3 regions of the Solibacillus cecembensis genome follow, and region 2 is predicted to be linked to each of the others. Evidence: riboswitches for the same ligand, from Rfam matches in the RefSeq annotation. Region 2 holds a riboswitch; each other region holds the start of a gene.

What was found. Region 2 has a riboswitch for lysine ahead of ACQKIH_RS03370 (ACT domain-containing protein). Riboswitches for the same ligand answer to the same signal wherever they lie in the genome.
Positions count from the first base shown of each region.
Region 1: another riboswitch for lysine. It lies ahead of ACQKIH_RS18505 (amino acid permease); the one in region 2 lies ahead of ACQKIH_RS03370 (ACT domain-containing protein).
Region 3: another riboswitch for lysine. It lies ahead of ACQKIH_RS20020 (transporter substrate-binding domain-containing protein); the one in region 2 lies ahead of ACQKIH_RS03370 (ACT domain-containing protein).

Region 1 covers NZ_JBNNMF010000025.1:23,549-29,490, reverse strand. The annotation lists gene ACQKIH_RS18505 (amino acid permease) at 1-1,191, opposite strand, end outside; lysine riboswitch at 1,288-1,467, opposite strand; gene ACQKIH_RS18500 (CynX/NimT family MFS transporter) at 1,629-2,828, shown strand; gene ACQKIH_RS18495 (restriction endonuclease) at 2,895-3,446, shown strand; gene ACQKIH_RS18490 (nitric oxide synthase oxygenase) at 3,493-4,536, opposite strand; gene ACQKIH_RS18485 (DUF4097 family beta strand repeat-containing protein) at 4,782-5,507, opposite strand; gene ACQKIH_RS18480 (hypothetical protein) at 5,497-5,942, opposite strand, start outside.
Region 2 covers NZ_JBNNMF010000003.1:18,915-24,856, forward strand. The annotation lists gene uvrC (excinuclease ABC subunit UvrC) at 1-1,328, shown strand, start outside; lysine riboswitch at 1,358-1,535, shown strand; gene ACQKIH_RS03370 (ACT domain-containing protein) at 1,660-2,139, shown strand; gene ACQKIH_RS03375 (YslB family protein) at 2,256-2,675, opposite strand; gene ACQKIH_RS03380 (succinate dehydrogenase cytochrome b558 subunit) at 2,948-3,562, shown strand; gene sdhA (succinate dehydrogenase flavoprotein subunit) at 3,721-5,466, shown strand; gene sdhB (succinate dehydrogenase iron-sulfur subunit) at 5,482-5,942, shown strand, end outside.
Region 3 covers NZ_JBNNMF010000030.1:26,778-32,719, reverse strand. The annotation lists gene ACQKIH_RS20030 (2-oxoglutarate dehydrogenase E1 component) at 1-191, shown strand, start outside; gene odhB (2-oxoglutarate dehydrogenase complex dihydrolipoyllysine-residue succinyltransferase) at 278-1,525, shown strand; lysine riboswitch at 1,676-1,858, shown strand; gene ACQKIH_RS20020 (transporter substrate-binding domain-containing protein) at 2,024-2,884, shown strand; gene ACQKIH_RS20015 (amino acid ABC transporter permease) at 2,979-3,713, shown strand; gene ACQKIH_RS20010 (amino acid ABC transporter ATP-binding protein) at 3,726-4,460, shown strand; gene ACQKIH_RS20005 (DUF6501 family protein) at 4,852-5,049, shown strand; gene ACQKIH_RS20000 (toxic anion resistance protein) at 5,120-5,942, opposite strand, start outside.

The DNA of each region.
Region 1 (5,942 bases), on a different contig from region 2:
TCGGCGGAAACGATAATGACTTATTGCAATTCCTAGCCATGCAATAAATCCGGACAGTCCCGATGCGTTTAATAACCAAATATAAACAACACCATCACCAAAGAATGAAGCTAAAAATGATACGCAACCTACAGCCATTGTCGCGATTAACGCATACACTGGAATGCCGCGTGTATTCACTTTTGCAAAAAACTTCGGCGCTTTTCCATCGACTGCTAATTGGAATAACATACGGCTTGCTGCATATAAACCAGAGTTTCCGGCAGATAGCATCGCTGTTAAAATAATCGCATTCATCACGGATGCCGCGAATGCAAAGCCTAAGTTTTCAAATACTAATGTAAATGGACTTGTCGCAATATCTTCTGATAGTAAACGTGAATCCGTATACGGAATTAATAAACCAATTGCACCAATTGCAAAAATGTAGAACAGTAAAATACGCCAAAATACTGAACGTACCGCCTTTGGAATATTTTTTGCTGGATCATCTGTTTCACCAGCTGTTACACCAAGCATCTCTGTCCCTTGGAACGAGAAACCTGCCGCTAAGAAAATACCGAATATTGCTAGGAAACCACCATTAAACGGTGCATCTCCAACGAAGAAGTTTTTAAAGCCTACCGGATCATTGCCACCTAAAATTCCAAAAATCATCAGGAAGCTGACAATAATAAATACAATCACGGTTACTACTTTAATCATCGAAAACCAATATTCACTTTCACCATACGCTTTAACTGACATTAAGTTAAATGATAGAACAACGACAATAAATAAGATTGTCCATGTAATCGATGAACTATTTGGGAACCAATATTTCATAATTAACGATACAGCTGCGATTTCTGCTGCAATCGTAATTGCCCAGTTGTACCAATAGTTCCAACCTAATGCAAAGCCTAGTGCCGGGTCAACAAATTTCGTTGCATACGTACTGAACGAACCAGAAGTTGGCATATACGCGGCCATTTCACCTAAGCTCGTCATTAAAAAGTACACCATCACACCAATTAATGCGTAGGCAAGTAATGCACCACCAGGACCTGCTTGTGCAATTGCACCACCAGAAGCTAAAAAGAGCCCTGTCCCAATTGTTCCCCCTAAAGAAATCATCGTAATGTGACGACTTTTCAAGCTTCTTTTTAATTGATTTTTATTACCAAGTTGATCGATTTTTATCTCACTCATGAAAAATTCTCCTTTTTGTTTCGTTTGTATAGAGTTAAATGAAGATAAAAAGCCGCCACAAGTTTTTGTGACGGCTTTATTTAACACCAGACAAACTTGAAAGATAGCTCAACACATGTTTACACATGTGACAGTTCTGTTCCTTTCGGAGACAGCCCCAGCATCATCTTTTGAGAATCAAAATGACACTTCGGCAATCATTCCTTTCATATAGTTTCACCGATTTTCTCAATCTCCGCTATACTAATATTAATGCTTGCGACCTCTACCTCATTTTGACATGAGGTAATGTAATATTTAATTTCAATAACGATTCAAATTCTAGCATACCATTTTTTTGATAGCAACCGATTCGAACTTTTCTTTCTTTTTAGATTATTCGTACAATTAGTGGTGTCTGGTATAATGGGTTTTATTCAAGAACAGGAGCGTGGAAAATGAATTCCAAACTAGATACAAACACAAACAAAAACTTACTATCTAATAAATCTATTTGGCTATTTACACTAGCTATTATTTTTTTTGCGACAACACTCCGAACACCTTTAACAGTCGTTGGACCCATCATATCCTTTATACGAGATGGACTCGGCATTTCTAACGTTCTCGCTGGTTTTTTAACAACCATACCGTTACTTGCTTTTGCGGTGGTATCACCTTTTGCCGCTCGTATCGCTCGGAAATTTGGCATGGAATGGACACTGTTTTATTCAGTCATTATTTTATGTGCAGGTGTTTTACTACGTTCAGTTGGTTCGACTGCACTACTTATTTTAGGGACAATTCTAATCGGGGTTGCTATCGCTTTCGGAAACGTGCTCATCCCTAGTTACTTCAAGCTAAAATTCCCGCTTCATATTGGCATATTAACGGGGATTTATTCCGTGTCGATGAATATTTCTGCCGGTCTTGCTGCAGGTGTTAGCTATCCGATTGCATCAGGTTTTGGCTGGCAGTCTGCACTTGGCTTTTCACTTATTTTAGGAATATTAACATTACTTTTTTGGCTTCCTTTATTGAAAGACCACAAAGTAGAAATGAAATTTGCCAGCTCGGACGCACCGAAAAAGAAAATGTGGAAATCCCCTCTTGCCTGGGCAATTGCCGCAACGATGGGCTTACAATCGTTCATTTTTTATAGCTCAAGCGCTTGGCTACCGGACATTTTCATTAGTCAGGGAATGAGTGCACAAGATGCTGGCTGGATGGGCTCTATCATGCAACTTGCGCAAATTCCATTAACATTTATCATTCCCATTATTGCTGGAAAACTTTCATCACAACGTCCGATTGTACTCTTCTTTTCACTTTGTTATGTGATTGGGTTTACTGGTGTATTAATGGAGTGGACGAGCTTGGCCGTATTATGGATGGTGTTTTTAGGTTTTGCAGGCGGTTCTTCATTTGGCCTTGTCCTTATGTTTTTCACATTGCGAACAGAAACAGCCTTCGAAGCTGCTGATTTATCAGGCTTTGCGCAATCTGTCGGTTATTTAATCGCAGCAATTGGACCTGTTTTATTCGGCTTTGTTCATGATGCGACAAATAGTTGGACAATCCCGATTGCATTATTTTTAATCGCTTCCGCACTATTATTTATTGCTTCCTTTATAAGCGCGAAAAAGCAATTTATCTAAAGCAAACGTATGTGCTCATTTATGGTATACTCTACTTACATTAAAACTTAAAGGAGTATATTGAAGTTGCGTAAACGTAATCGACGAAGAAAGAAAAGAATGCCTAATTTTACATTGGTCATGATCATCCTGGCAGGTGCGGCTGGCTGGTATTTTAGCGAAACATTGCAAGGTATCGGCATTGGGATTGCTCTTTACTTTGTATTATTAATCGCTTTTAAAATTTGGTGGAGATCGCGAAAAACAGCAAAGCTACGCAAATCCGGCATCCGTGAAGTTGATGTGATGAGCGGTGAAGATTTCGAACGTTTTTTAGGTGAGTTATTTAAACGCCGCGGCTTTAAGGTGCGCTACACAGCGACAAGCGGGGATTATGGTGCAGACTTAATCTTAAACGATGGTAAAGAAATCATTGCTGTACAGGCAAAGCGCTATTCTAGTTCCGTTGGTGTGAAAGCAGTACAGGAAATTATCGGTGCTGTCAAAATGTACAATGCGACTGAAGCTTGGGTTGTGACAAATAGCCATTTTACAAAGCAGGCAAAAAAACTGGCCGATATTAATGGCGTTTATTTAATTGATCGCGATGAATTAATTGATATTATTTTGAATAAATGACGCAAGTAACCCCCTTATTCCTTTGATGGATGAGGGGGATTTTTGTTTATTTATAAGGAAGTTGCTGATAAAAATAATTCGGCTTCTTCGTTTTATTAGGTATCGGTTGATGATAAATAGACGTTGTCGCAGGTGACAGTGGTGGAATGAGCCACGTCCAGTTCCCTGTTACTTCGCGCTGTTCTTTTTGCTCCTGCTGTTGAAACAATTCAAACTGTTGCGCCGCAGTATGATGATCGACAATGCTCACACCTGCTTTTTTATAGGAATGCAACACCGCTACATTTAATTCTACGAGTGCACGGTCCTTCCAAAGTGATGCATTCAAAGTCGTTTCAATCCCCATTTGCTGTGCGACTTTTGGCAAGAAATGATAGCGCGCTTCATCAGCTAAATTACGCGCGCCAATTTCCGTGCCCATATACCAGCCATTAAACGGTGCTGCTTGAAAATCAATTCCACCAATATTAAAGCGCATACTCGAAATAATCGGAACGGCATACCATTTCATTTGTAAGCTCGAAAAATCATAGTGTGGATGCTCGATTTGCACTTCGACTACATCGTCTTTCGGAATTTCAAAAAATTTCGGTGGGTGGTCATCTAATTGAATGACAAGTGGTAACACATCATAATTTGTCCGTGCTCCGCGCCACCCGAGTGCTTCACATGTTTTTGTAAAAGCGAGTGAATCTGAATCACCTAGCACACCATCCGCCGTTTCATAGCCGGCATAGCGAATGAGCTGATGATTCCAAATATGTACCCGATTTTGCGCAAAAATCGAAATAACTGGACGAATTTTCCCACTATTCGTAGCAAAGGAAATATGCTCCAGTAATGCAGCAAAAATCGCTTCCTCATCCAATAAATGACGTTGATCCAACACCGTTAAGCTATTCCAAAATAATCGACCAATGCACTTATTACTATTGCGCCAAGCAACACGCGCACCAAAAGTTAATTCTTCTGTTGTAAAACTGAATTGTGGGTCCACCGCTTGAATGAGACGGCGTTCTAGCCACTCTTCCGTTTGCTGCGTTTCTTTTTTATATAAAGTTAAAAATGAGTTTAATTCTTGTATGTTCATATTGTGTCCCCCTACTTCTTTCATTTTGTATTGTTTTTGAAACAAACACAATGAAAGCCCTTCCACAACAAAGATGTATTTTATATATATGACTAAAAGTGTTCAAATTCATAGCCATACAATTTAGTCAGCTATCTATTTAGAATACTCCACAACAGAAAACGAAAGGAATTTATGTTCTTTTCTGGGGGTATCCATCTTTAATAAAAGATGGGTTCTTTAGTTCAATTTATATAGCAAATATTTTAGTGAATATTAATATTCCCCGTTATACTATTTAGCTGTAAAAAATCCTCTTCTGTCTCAAGTCCCTCTTGTAGTATATAGCCAGCATTCTGTGATTTAATACTAGCAGCTGGAAATAAGGCGGTTGTTATTTTCCCTGACTTTGTTTCCGCAGTTATAGCTTGTGGTTTTTCTAAAAACTGTACATTAATATGGCCAGAATTAGTCTTTATGTTGCTATGCCCGATTGAATCTCCAATCGATGCTACTTCAACGTTACCCGATTCATTAACAATCGTAAATTGATCAGTTAGTCGTTTAACAGTAATTTCCCCTGATATCGACGTTGCTTTTAAGCTAGATAAACCAATGTCCTCTACATGTATTTCCCCAGAATCTGTATTTGCGATTAGCCTAAGCAATGCACTTGTTGGTATATCTATTAGTATTTCTCCATTCTTTAAATTTACAATTCCGTTCCCTGTACCGTCTGATACAATACGTAAAGTATCGCCTGAAATCGTAGTATCTACCTTCATTTTTTCAGAAGTTTGCACTGTGACCTCACTATTTTCAGATGCAACAAATACGATATTTGAAGCATTTGTTTGAACTTCAATCGTATTAATATTGTCGATATTATACTGCGTCGATGTTTTTGAATCTTCCTTAGTTATCACAAAGCCGATCAATATAACAGTGGAGATAATTACCGCACCTATAATACCTAATAGTTTATATTTCATCCCATATCCCATCCTTTTCTTTTCTTTTCTTTTCTTTTCTTTTCTTTTCTTTTCTTTTCTTTTGTAAAATAACTACGCTACCCATTAAAAATATAGAAATAATAAAATACTGTAACGAATGATTTGTAGAAAGCCCTGCGAAATCTAAATATGGGATTTGATTAACTGGTCCCATATACCATAGTAAAAGATAAATTGATTCAAAGACCCTTCTTGATTTAGTGAAATAGCCTAGCGTAATCGCCAATGTCACAATAAACATAATCCCAATTACATAAGCAATCCCCGCACGAGTATCCCCAGCTAAACTAAGTCGTAAAACAAATCCGAACGAATAAATGAGCGTGATAAATAGACCAGAAAGCCATGTAATAAAATATTTTATTGATGCATTAAACGTGGACAGTATTAACTGTTCCGTTCGATTAGTAGTGT
Region 2 (5,942 bases):
AGCAAGTATGCCTTTATTATCATTTAGATCAATGCTTGGCACCATGTGTGAAGGAAATTGACAACGAAGTGTATCGCGAAATGGTCGATGAAATTGCGAAGTTTTTAAATGGTGGCTATGAAGAAGTAAAGCAGGATTTAGAACAAAAAATGTTGGATGCAGCTGAAAAATTAGAATTTGAACGAGCGAAAGAATATCGAGATTTAATGGCGCATATCGAAAAGATTATGCAAAAGCAAAAAATGGTGACAGGTGATTTAAGCAATCGCGATGTATTCGGTTATGCTGTGGAAAAAGGCTGGATGTGTGTGCAAGTTTTCTTTGTACGACAAGGAAAGTTAATCGAACGAGATGTTTCCGTTTTTCCGATATATAATGAACCAGAAGAAGAGTTTTTAACATTTGTCGGGCGTTTTTATGAAGAACCAAACCATATGCTGCCAAAAGAAATTTTCATTCCTACACAGGTGGATGGCGCTTTATTAGAAGAGCTTTTGAAGGTGAAAATTGTTATTCCTAAAAAAGGTTCGAAAAAGGAATTAGTTGATTTAGCTACGAAAAATGCAGATATTGCGATTCATGAGAAATTCCAACTAATTGAGCGGCAAGAGGAACGTACGATTGGTGCGTGTGAAGCATTAGGTGAGGCAATGAATATTCCCGTTCCGATGCGCATTGAAGCATTTGATAATAGTCATATGCACGGCACGGATCCGGTTTCAGCAATGGTTGTTTTTGTGGACGGCAAGCCACTGAAAAAAGAGTATCGTAAATATAAAACGAAGGAAGCCGCGAAACATGATGATTACGGCGCGATGCAAGAAGTCATTCGACGTCGATACACACGTGTGTTGCGAGAAAATTTACCGCTTCCCGATTTAATCGTTATTGATGGTGGGAAAGGGCAAATGGAAGTTGCGCGTGAAGTCATTGAAGATGAGTTAGGTCTTTATATTCCGATTGCTGGATTAGCAAAAGATGATAAGCATAATACGTCTCAATTATTATTCGGTGACCCAGTAGAGCCTATTTCACTAAAAAGAACGAGTGATGCGTTTTATTTATTGCAGCGTATTCAAGACGAGGTACACCGTTTTGCGATTACATTTTTACGACAGCAGCGACAGGCGAATACGATTGTTTCGGCGTTGGACGGTATTGAAGGTATTGGTCCGAAGCGTAAACAACAGCTCATGAAGCATTTTGGTTCAGTGAAAAAAATACGTGAAGCATCCGTTGTCCAGTTGATTGAGGCGGGCATATCACAGAAACTTGCTGAAACGATTCATCACCATTTTCAGGAACAATCATTGAAAAAGGATTTATAGTGTGCTAGAGTGAAACATAATTGAATAATTCAATCGATAGAGGCGCAGTAGTCAAAAGTAAGATGCATGAGGAAGGACAATTCCGTTGAATGCATTTGAAAGGGGAAACTGCCGAAGTGAATTGTGTATTGTTCGCACAAATTGCTGGTTTTGCATTTAAGAGATGTAAAATTGTCAGAGCGCATGTTCTGGAGAGCTATCCAAAGAGCACATCTAACTTTTATTATTTGTCTTGACGGCGACTTTCCCTATACGTGGAAGGTCGTTTTTTTTCGTGTATGACAAAACTGAAATTTTGTTTTTGAGTGCTAATATAAAGGGGTTGCAAACAATGGGGAATAATTTAACGGTGCGCGAGGTATTTTATGAAGCGGATGTCATTCGACTAACAATTGGCTATGATTTTTATGAAACAGCATCACTTTCGGAAGTATTTAGTATTTTAGCAGAAAATAATATCAATGTGGATATGATTGTGCAGTCGGTAATGGATGGTGTCAAACCAACCGTGTCATTTACAATTACGAAGGAGAAATTTGCTGAAAGCTTACGAATATTGGAGTCGAGTAAAGTTGCTTTAGGTTTTCGATTTGCTGATTTTGAAGTAGGGTTGGCTAAAATTTCGATTACGGGATCAGGTATGATTTTTGGTCCAGGCGTAGCAGCACGAATCTTTGCGCGGTTAGGGAAGGGGCATATTCCTGTTAAAATGGTCAGTGCATCGGAAGTTAAAGTATCGGTTATTGTGCCACAAGACGAGATGATGCAAGCAGCTAATATGTTGCATGACGAGTTTGCCTTAATTCAGTAAAATCATTCATTTCTATAAAAAGGCGAGGTGCTACGGATTGTAGGCTTCCTAAATGAATAAAAGCCTCAAGCTACTTTCTAAAGTAGCTTGAAGCTTTATCAATAGATGGTGAATAATTAACTGGTTGGCTCTTTTAAATCCCATTTTAAAGTGAATTTAACATAATTGTGCTTCACATTTTTTTCCTCGTAACATTCCGTTAAATAGCCAAACGTTTTTTGTTTTTGCTCTGCTAGAAATCCAGCTTCTAATCGAAAACAGCGCTGCTCAATATTGAGAGTGTCAGGATCTTCGGTAGTGAGTATGTAATGTATCTCATCTTTCAGCTCTTTTTCTAAAGTGAGTTGTCCCCAACCCGCCTCCATGAAAAATGATGATGCTTCTTCCATTGAAAATAATGGGAATTGACGAGCGACTTCTTTACCACCCCAATAAAGGACATCTGCTTCATGTTTTCCTAAAATGGATGAAAGTAAATGATCGCGAACGATTTCATAGCCAAAAGTTGGAATCGTTTTCATTTTATGCGGTTCCATTGAAAAAAACCTCTTTCCTAAATTTTCTTGTAATTTAATTCGATATATAGAAAGTCGAACTATAAGTAGAATAATAGTGACTTTAAACAGCGTAATACCGTCTTTAAAAGGGGTATGAAATGTTCGATGTTATCTTGACGCTAGTATCTGTGGAGAGTACAATGGACATGTCATAATATTGTACCATGATGAGATACGCAGTCAATAATCAACATTTACAAAATGGTGACTTTATAGATGCGAATTTCAAGTACTTAAGGGGGGTAACAGTTTTGTCGAAAGATCGTGAATTTTTATGGCGCCGCTTACATTCGTTATTAGGTGTAGTTCCAGTAGGATTGTTCTTGGCGTTCCACTTATCTTTAAACTTCACTGCTGTAGGCGGTGAAGAGTCTTACAATACCGCAACAGGAATGATGGAATTAGTTCCGCATTCATTATTGTTAGCAATGGAATGGATTATTATCTATATTCCACTTATGTTCCATGCATTCTACGGAGTGTATATTGCATTTACTGCTACGAACAACGTAAAACGCTTCAGCACATTCCGTAACTGGATGTTCGCATTACAACGCTTTACAGGTATATTCCTTGTAATCTTTATTGCATGGCATATTTTCCAAACACGTGTTCAAAAAGCGTTCGGTGAAGAAGTTAACTTTGATATGATGGCTGAAATCGTAGCGAATCCAGTAATGTTAGGATTCTACATCGTAGGTATCTTATCTGCAACTTTCCACTTAGCGAACGGCTTATGGTCATTCCTAGTAAGCTGGGGTATTACGCAATCTAAAAAGTCTCAACAAATCGCAACTTATATTACATTATTAGTATTTGTAATTTTAAGTATTATGGGTGTTGCGGCAATCTTAGCATTCGTTTAATTTTTCAAACTGTAACACTGATACAAAGTAAGAAATTGATGATGAATGAATTGTGAGTAAAAGTAATTAGCAATTATATATGAGGAGTAAGAAATTGATGATGAATGAATTGTGAGTAAAAGTAATTAGCAATTATATATGAGGAGTGAGAAATAATCATGGCGAAAAGTAAAATCATCGTCGTTGGCGGCGGTCTTGCTGGCTTAATGGCTACGATTAAAGCAGCTGAAGAAGGCACAGCAGTTGAATTATTCTCGTTAGTTCCTGTTAAACGTTCACACTCTGTATGTGCACAAGGCGGAATTAATGGCGCAGTAAATACAAAAGGTGAAGGGGATTCTCCATGGATCCACTTTGACGATACAGTATACGGTGGGGATTTCTTAGCAAACCAACCACCAGTTAAGGGTATGTGTGATGCAGCCCCTGGAATTATCCACTTAATGGACCGTATGGGTGTAATGTTCAACCGTACGCCAGAAGGATTACTTGATTTCCGTCGTTTCGGTGGTACATTAATGCACCGTACAGCATTCTCAGGTGCAACTACGGGTCAACAATTATTATACGCACTAGATGAGCAAGTTCGTGCACACGAAGTAGCTGGTTTAGTTACAAAATTCGAACACTGGGAATTCCTTGGTGCGGTTCTGGATGACGAAGGCGTATGCCGCGGTATCGTAGGACAAGACTTACGCACTGAAGAAATTAAATCATTCCGTTCTGATGCTGTGATTATGGCAACAGGTGGTCCTGGTATTATCTTTGGTAAAACAACGAACTCTGTTATCAATACAGGTTCTGCGGCATCAATTGTTTATCAACAAGGTGCTACATATTCAAACGGTGAAATGATTCAAATTCACCCAACAGCGATTCCTGGAGACGACAAAAACCGTCTAATGTCAGAATCTGCTCGTGGTGAAGGTGGACGTGTATGGACTTATAAAGACGGTAAGCCTTGGTACTTCCTAGAAGAAAAATACCCAGCTTACGGTAACCTAGTACCACGTGATATCGCAACACGCGAAATTTTCGACGTATGTGTAAACCAAAAGCTTGGTATTAACGGCGAAAACATGGTATACCTAGATCTTTCTCATAAAGATCCACATGAATTAGACATCAAATTAGGTGGTATTATCGAAATCTACGAAAAATTCGTAGGGGATGACCCACGTAAATTACCAATGAAAATTTTCCCAGCAGTTCACTACTCAATGGGTGGATTATGGGTTGACTATGACCAAATGACTGAAATTCCAGGCTTATTTGCTGCAGGTGAATGTGATTTCTCACAACACGGAGCAAACCGCTTAGGAGCGAACTCATTATTATCTGCTATTTATGGTGGTATGATTGCTGGTCCAAACGCAGTAGCATACGCAAAATCGCTTAAAAAGCACGCAGAAGACTTACCAGAAGATATTTTCACAGCTCGTGAAGAGGAAGAAAAAGCGAAATGGGAAGCAATCCTTTCTATGGATGGCACAGAAAACGCTTACTTACTACACAAAGAGCTTGGTGAATGGATGACTGACAATATGACGGTAGTACGTCATAATGACCGTCTAGAAAAAACATATGATAAATTAAATGAATTGCTAGAGCGTTGGGAAAAAATTAACATCAATGACACACAAAAATGGTCAAACCAAGGTGCTCACTTTACGCGTCAATTAAAAAATATGTTATACCTAGCTAAAGTAATGACAAAGGGTGCATTATTACGTGATGAATCTCGTGGTGCTCACTATAAACCAGATTTCCCAGAACGTGATGATGAGAAATTCTTAAAAACGACAATGGCGAAGTTTGATCCAGCAACTGGTGAACCAATTATTACCTATGGAGAAGTCGACGTTTCGTTAATTCCACCACGTAAACGTGACTACTCGGCCTAAGGGGGGAAATAAACAATGGAAACAGTAAATACTGGAAGAACAGTTAAGTTAGAAATCGTTCGTCAAGATACAGAAAATGGCTCAACACGCGTTGAAAAATTCGAAGTACCTTACCGTCCAGGTATGAACGTTATCTCGGCATTAATGCATATTCAAAAATATCCTGTAACTGCTGAAGGTCAAAATACGACGCCAGTATCTTGGGATATGAGTTGTTTAGAGGAAGTTTGTGGTGCTTGTTCGATGGTCATCAATGGCCGTCCACAACAATCATGTTCAGCATTAGTTGACAAACTAACTCAACCAATTCGCTTAGAGCCAATGAAAACTTTCCCAGTTGTACGTGACTTACAGGTTGACCGTAGCCGTATGTTCAATGCACTGAAGAAAGTAAAAGCATGGGTTCCAATCGATGGTACGTACGATTTAGGTGAAGGTCCTCGTATGCCAGAGCGCAAACGTCAATGGGCTTATGA
Region 3 (5,942 bases), on a different contig from region 2:
TCGTTTGGGTACAAGAAGAGCCGAAAAACCAAGGTTCTTGGATGTATGTTCTTGAAACTTTATATGCTATGGCTGAAGGCAAAAAAGTAAGTTATGTTGGACGTCCTGCAATGAGCTCGACATCTGAAGGAGACGGCGATTCTCATAAAGCTGCTCAAACTAAATTAATTACAGAAGCATTAGATAAATAATCGAATCATGAAATTAAAAAGGCTACTTGTATAGCAGGTAGCCTATCTATACAAACTTGTATAGGTAATTAAAGGAGGAAATTAAAGTGGCTGAAATTAAAGTCCCTGAACTAGCAGAATCAATTACAGAAGGTACAATTGCTCAGTGGGTGAAAAAAGTTGGAGATCGCGTAGAAAAAGGCGAATTCATCGTAGAATTAGAAACAGATAAAGTAAACGCTGAAATCATTTCTGAAGAAGCGGGTGTATTAACTCAAATTTTAGCTCCAGAAGGCGATACAGTTCTTGTAGGTCAAGTAATCGCAGTAGTTGAAGCTGGCGAAGGCGCAGCACCTGCTCCAGCAGCACCAGTTCAAGAAGCGGCACCTGCAGCTCCAGCGGCTCCGGTTGCAGCAGCACCTGTAGCACCAGCTCCAATCGTAGAAGAGTCTACGGATCGTGTAATTGCTTCACCAGCAGCACGTAAATTAGCTCGTGAAAAAGGAATTGACTTAGCGGCAATTTCTCCTGTAGATCCACAAGGTCGTGTACGTGTACAAGATGTATCAGCTCACGGTACAGCTCCAGTAGCACAAGCAGCAGTTGCAGCGGTATCAGCAAACGGCCCAATGGTATTCACTCCTGCAGGCGATTCTGACCGTGTAACAGTTGAGAAAATGTCTCGTCGTCGTCAAACAATTGCAAAACGTTTATTAGAAGTTAAACAATCAACGGCAATGTTAACAACATTTAACGAAATCGACATGACAAACATCATGGCATTACGTAAACGCAAACAAGAGCAATTCGTAAAAGATAACGACATCAAATTAGGTTTCATGTCATTCTTCACGAAAGCTGTTGTTGCAGCACTTAAAAAATATCCATACGTGAACGCACAAATTAGCGGTGACGAAATTCACTTAAATAAATTCTTTGATATCGGTGTTGCGGTATCAACTGAAGAAGGTTTAGTAGTACCTGTAGTACGTGATGCAAACAGCAAAAACTTCGCTGAAATCGAAAGAAATATCGGAGAATTAGCTGGTAAAGCACGCGACAAAAAATTAGGCTTAAACGACATGGCTGGTGGTTCTTTCACAATCACTAACGGTGGTGTATTCGGTTCATTAATGTCTACACCAATCATGAACGGTACACAAGCTGGTATTTTAGGTATGCACTCAATCGTTAACCGTCCAGTAGCGATTAACGGTGAAGTTCAAATCCGTCCAATGATGTACGTGGCATTATCTTATGACCACCGTATTATCGATGGTAAAGATTCTGTTGGTTTCCTAAAAACAGTTAAAGAAATGATTGAAAACCCAGAAGATTTATTATTAAACTCTTAATTATCACTTTAAAAGGCGGGCATATCTCCAAATGGGGATGTGTCCGTTTTTTCTATGTAAATATAACTATCAAAATAATTACTATTGACAGAAAGTATTGAATTATAGTATTATTCATACATTAAACAATTTAATAATAACCTCACAATCTTGTGGGGTAGAGGCGCGGTATTTATTAGTTTTTCATGGAGCATAGAGCATGCAACGAGATGGAAAAGAAGGAACTACCGCCGAAGTTTAAAAGAGCTCTTTCTTTTTAAGCTGGGTTTGCAGTGAATAATTGCAGAACTGTCTCGATTATCTCCATGATAATCGAGTTGTGCTATCTCAATATGGGATTGTGGGGATTTGAGCTATTTATAAATATAGCGACCTAAAATCTTCTTTTAGGTCGTTTTTTAATTGGCAAAAATTTTATGTTCATCTACTTTGATTGAAATATGTTTTTCCAATAATAAAATAGCTCAAAAATATGAAATTAATAGGGGGAGAATGACTATGAAAAAGAGACTAGTATTATTGTTTACAGTAATGATGGCCATGTTTGTATTAGCAGCATGTGGCGCAGACAAAGAAAAAGACACTACAAGTGGATCGGAAGGGTCTGACTCTACTACTGAATCGAAAGAAGTATTCAAAATTGGTATGGAGGCAGGCTATGCGCCATTTAACTGGACGCAAACGAATGATTCAAATGGTGGCGTACAAATTAATGGTGAAAAAGAATATGCAGGTGGCTACGATGTAGAAATTGCCAAAAAAATTGCTGAAGGTTTAGGCAAAGAGTTAGTCATTGTAAAAGCAGAATGGGATGGTTTAGTACCGGCGCTTCAATCAGGTGTCGTTGATGCCATTATTGCAGGGATGAGCCCCACAGAAGACCGTAAACAATCAATTGATTTCACAGAAAACTATTATACATCGGATTTCGTCATCGTAACGAAAAAAGGTAGTAAATATGAAAATGCGAAAACAATAGCCGATTTTGCGGGGGCAAAAATTACAGCTCAATTAAATACATCAAACTATAAAGTAATCGATCAAATTCCAGATGTGAAGCAACAAGTAGCAATGGATAACTTCCCAGCAATGCGTGTTGCTATTGAATCAGGTGTGATTGATGGTTATATAGCAGAGCGTCCAGAAGCTATTTCTGCAGCAGCAGCAAATGAAAACTTTACGTATTCAGTGTTAGAGGATGGCTTTGATGTAGAAGAAGCAGATGTTTCAATCGCAGTAGGGGTTCGTAAAGACTATGATTTAACGGATAAAATTAATGAAATATTAAAAGGTATTTCTGAAGAAGAGCGTCAAAAGTTGATGGAAGCAGCAATTGCCAATCAACCAGCCGCTCAATAATTAAACTATTAATGGAAAAGGGCCGCCAATTGAGCGGACTTTTTCTATTAGTTAGGTACATATAAGGCAGCTAATGCTGTTAGGGGGACTTCTTATGAGTTTAGAAACTATTTTAACGATACTCGAAAATAACTGGGAAATGTTCCTACGTGGCGCATATATGACTTTGGCAATTGCCATCATTAGTACAATTATCGGTGCGTTTATCGGATTTTTTATCGGAATTATGCATACGATTCCGATGAAGAAAAAATCATTTAAAAGCATGATTTTAAAAACTTTCAACTTTGTTTTAACGGTTTATGTAGAAGTATTCCGTGGTACACCAATGATTGTACAAGCAATGGTTGTTTTCTATGGGTTAGCATCATACGGTTTAGAATTGGATCGATTTATTGCGGCTTTAGTCGTTGTTGGATTAAATACCGGTGCTTATATGGCTGAAATTGTTCGAGGTGGAATCGTATCCGTTGATAAAGGTCAATATGAAGCGGCACAAGCCGTTGGGATGAACCATCTCCAAATAATGATTTATGTCGTTTTACCTCAAGTAGCCCGCAATATTTTACCTGCTACAGGGAATCAATTAGTGATGAATATTAAAGATACAGCTGTATTAAGTGTTATTAGTGTTACGGAACTTTTTTATCAAACAAAGTCTGTTGCTGGGGCAAACTTCAAATTTGCAGAAAGTTTCTTCATTGCATGTATGATTTATTTAGTCATGACATTTACAGCTACTCGTATTTTACGTTGGGTAGAAAAGCGATTAGATGGTCCTGAAGCGTATAAAATGGAAGTTGTACGCAAACCTGAAAACATAATGTAAGGAGCATCAACAATGGAAAAAATAATAGACATTCAACATTTAAATAAATCATTCGGCAACAATGAAGTGTTAAAGGATGTTAATTTTAGTGTAAATAAAGGCGAGGTAGTCTGTCTAATCGGCTCATCTGGCTCGGGGAAGTCAACGCTTTTACGTTGTGTAAACCTTTTAGAAACGCCTAGTGGTGGTGAAATCATATACAAAGGGGAAAACATCTTAAAGGATCTCAAGAGCGTTGAAGCGTATCGTACACACTTAGGGATGGTGTTCCAGCAATTTAATTTATTTAACAACCTAGATGTGTTAACGAATTGTACAGTTGGTCAGGTGAAGGTGTTAAAACGCTCTAAGGAAGAGGCAAAGGAAAAAGCACTTAAATATTTAGAAATTGTGGGTATGAGCGCTTATAAAAATGCAAAACCTCGTCAACTATCAGGCGGACAAAAACAGCGTGTGGCAATCGCGCGTGCACTTGCCATGGATCCAGATGTGATGCTCTTTGATGAACCGACGTCAGCATTAGACCCAGAAATGGTAGGGGAAGTATTAAAAGTAATGCGTATGCTTGCGGACCAAGGAAACACAATGCTGATTGTGACGCATGAAATGGAATTTGCGAAAGAAGTTTCGGACCGCATTGTTTTCATGGATAAAGGGGTAATCGTGGAAGAGGGACATCCAAGTGAAGTGTTAGTCAATCCAAAGCATGACCGCACAAAAGAATTTTTAAAACGTACGTTAGCATAATCGCGCATATAAAAAAGAGCTTGCAAAAATTTTGCAAGCTTATTTTCTAGAGTTCCATTCAGATATGATGAAAAAAATAATAGCAAAAGCAATGGCAATTGCGAAAAACCACATCGGAACACTACCAAAAGTCATGAAGTCCACCTCTTAAAAGTAGTGTAGCATGATTACAAAGGACATTCAAACCGACAATTGCATATGGTGAACCTTTAATAAGTGGGGGGTCTCAAACTTTCGCGGAGAATGCATCTTTATTTTGAAATGGAAGGCATAAAGTCCGTAATTGAGGGGAAAAATTGCGGTTCCTTTGTATAGGTACTATCATCTTAGGACAAAATCGTATAAAATAGATAATGATAATATACAAGTTATATAAAAGCGAGGTAGACAAATGTTACATTTAAAATGGAAAGATGCACCGACGATTCGTACTGTGAAATGTGTGCACACAAACGCAGCAAAGTATTTAGTTTCAAATGTATTAACAGTTGGAAAAGAATACGAAGTGAAAAATGAAACGGAAGAGTTCATTTTTGTTATCGACAATACAGGTCAAATTGGCGGATACTACAAAGAGTATTTCGCATAATAGCTACTAAATGAAATGAGAAAAACAGCTCGTCTAGTGAAGGGGATACTTCACGAAGACGAGCTGTTTTTTATTTTTGATCAATTATAATATGTTCGATTTCATGGCGCTTTTCATTGCTTGTTACTTGCACGCGCAACGTATCTTCTATATCTTGTAGCAGCCTTAATTGGGTTTGTTTAAAACGATCAATGTCCTCATGGTTCACAGTAGGTCGTTTGCTGCTTTTAGATGTTGTCTCGAGCATCTTGCCGTTTTTGCGTAGAAGCTCCTCTGAGGCGTCCATTAAGCGCTGCTGGGACTGCATGGCGCGGCGTTGGTTATTCATACTAAGAAGCATCGCAATTTGTGACTGCCAAAGCGGGATCATGTTCATAATCGAGCTTTGAATTTTCTCGATGAGCAACTGATTTGTTTGCTGAATTAATCGAATTTGTGGTGCGTATTGGATTGCTACCTCACGCGATATTTCTAAATCGTACATTCTTCGGTCAAGCCACTCGATTTGCATATGAAGGTCATTCAACTCATTTTGTTTAAAGGGGTCTGTACTTTCAAACAAAGCTTGTTGAATTGTAGGTAAAATAACTTCTTGAAGATGCTGTTTTTTAATTTCTAACGATGCAATAAAAACATTAACCTCTTGGAAATATTCTTCATTCACTGCATACAACTCATTTAAAAATTGATAGTCTGCCAATAATCCATTTTGTGTATGTGATAATTGGATGCTGAGCCGATCAATCCGTTTACTGAGCTTGTTGTAATGGGTCATAATTTCTTGAATGGATTGTTTTGGTCGACTAAAAATACGTGCAAAAAATCCTTTTTCTACTTCCACTAATGCATCTGGGTCGATTTCTGCCAAATGACGCATTAAATCAGACAGTACT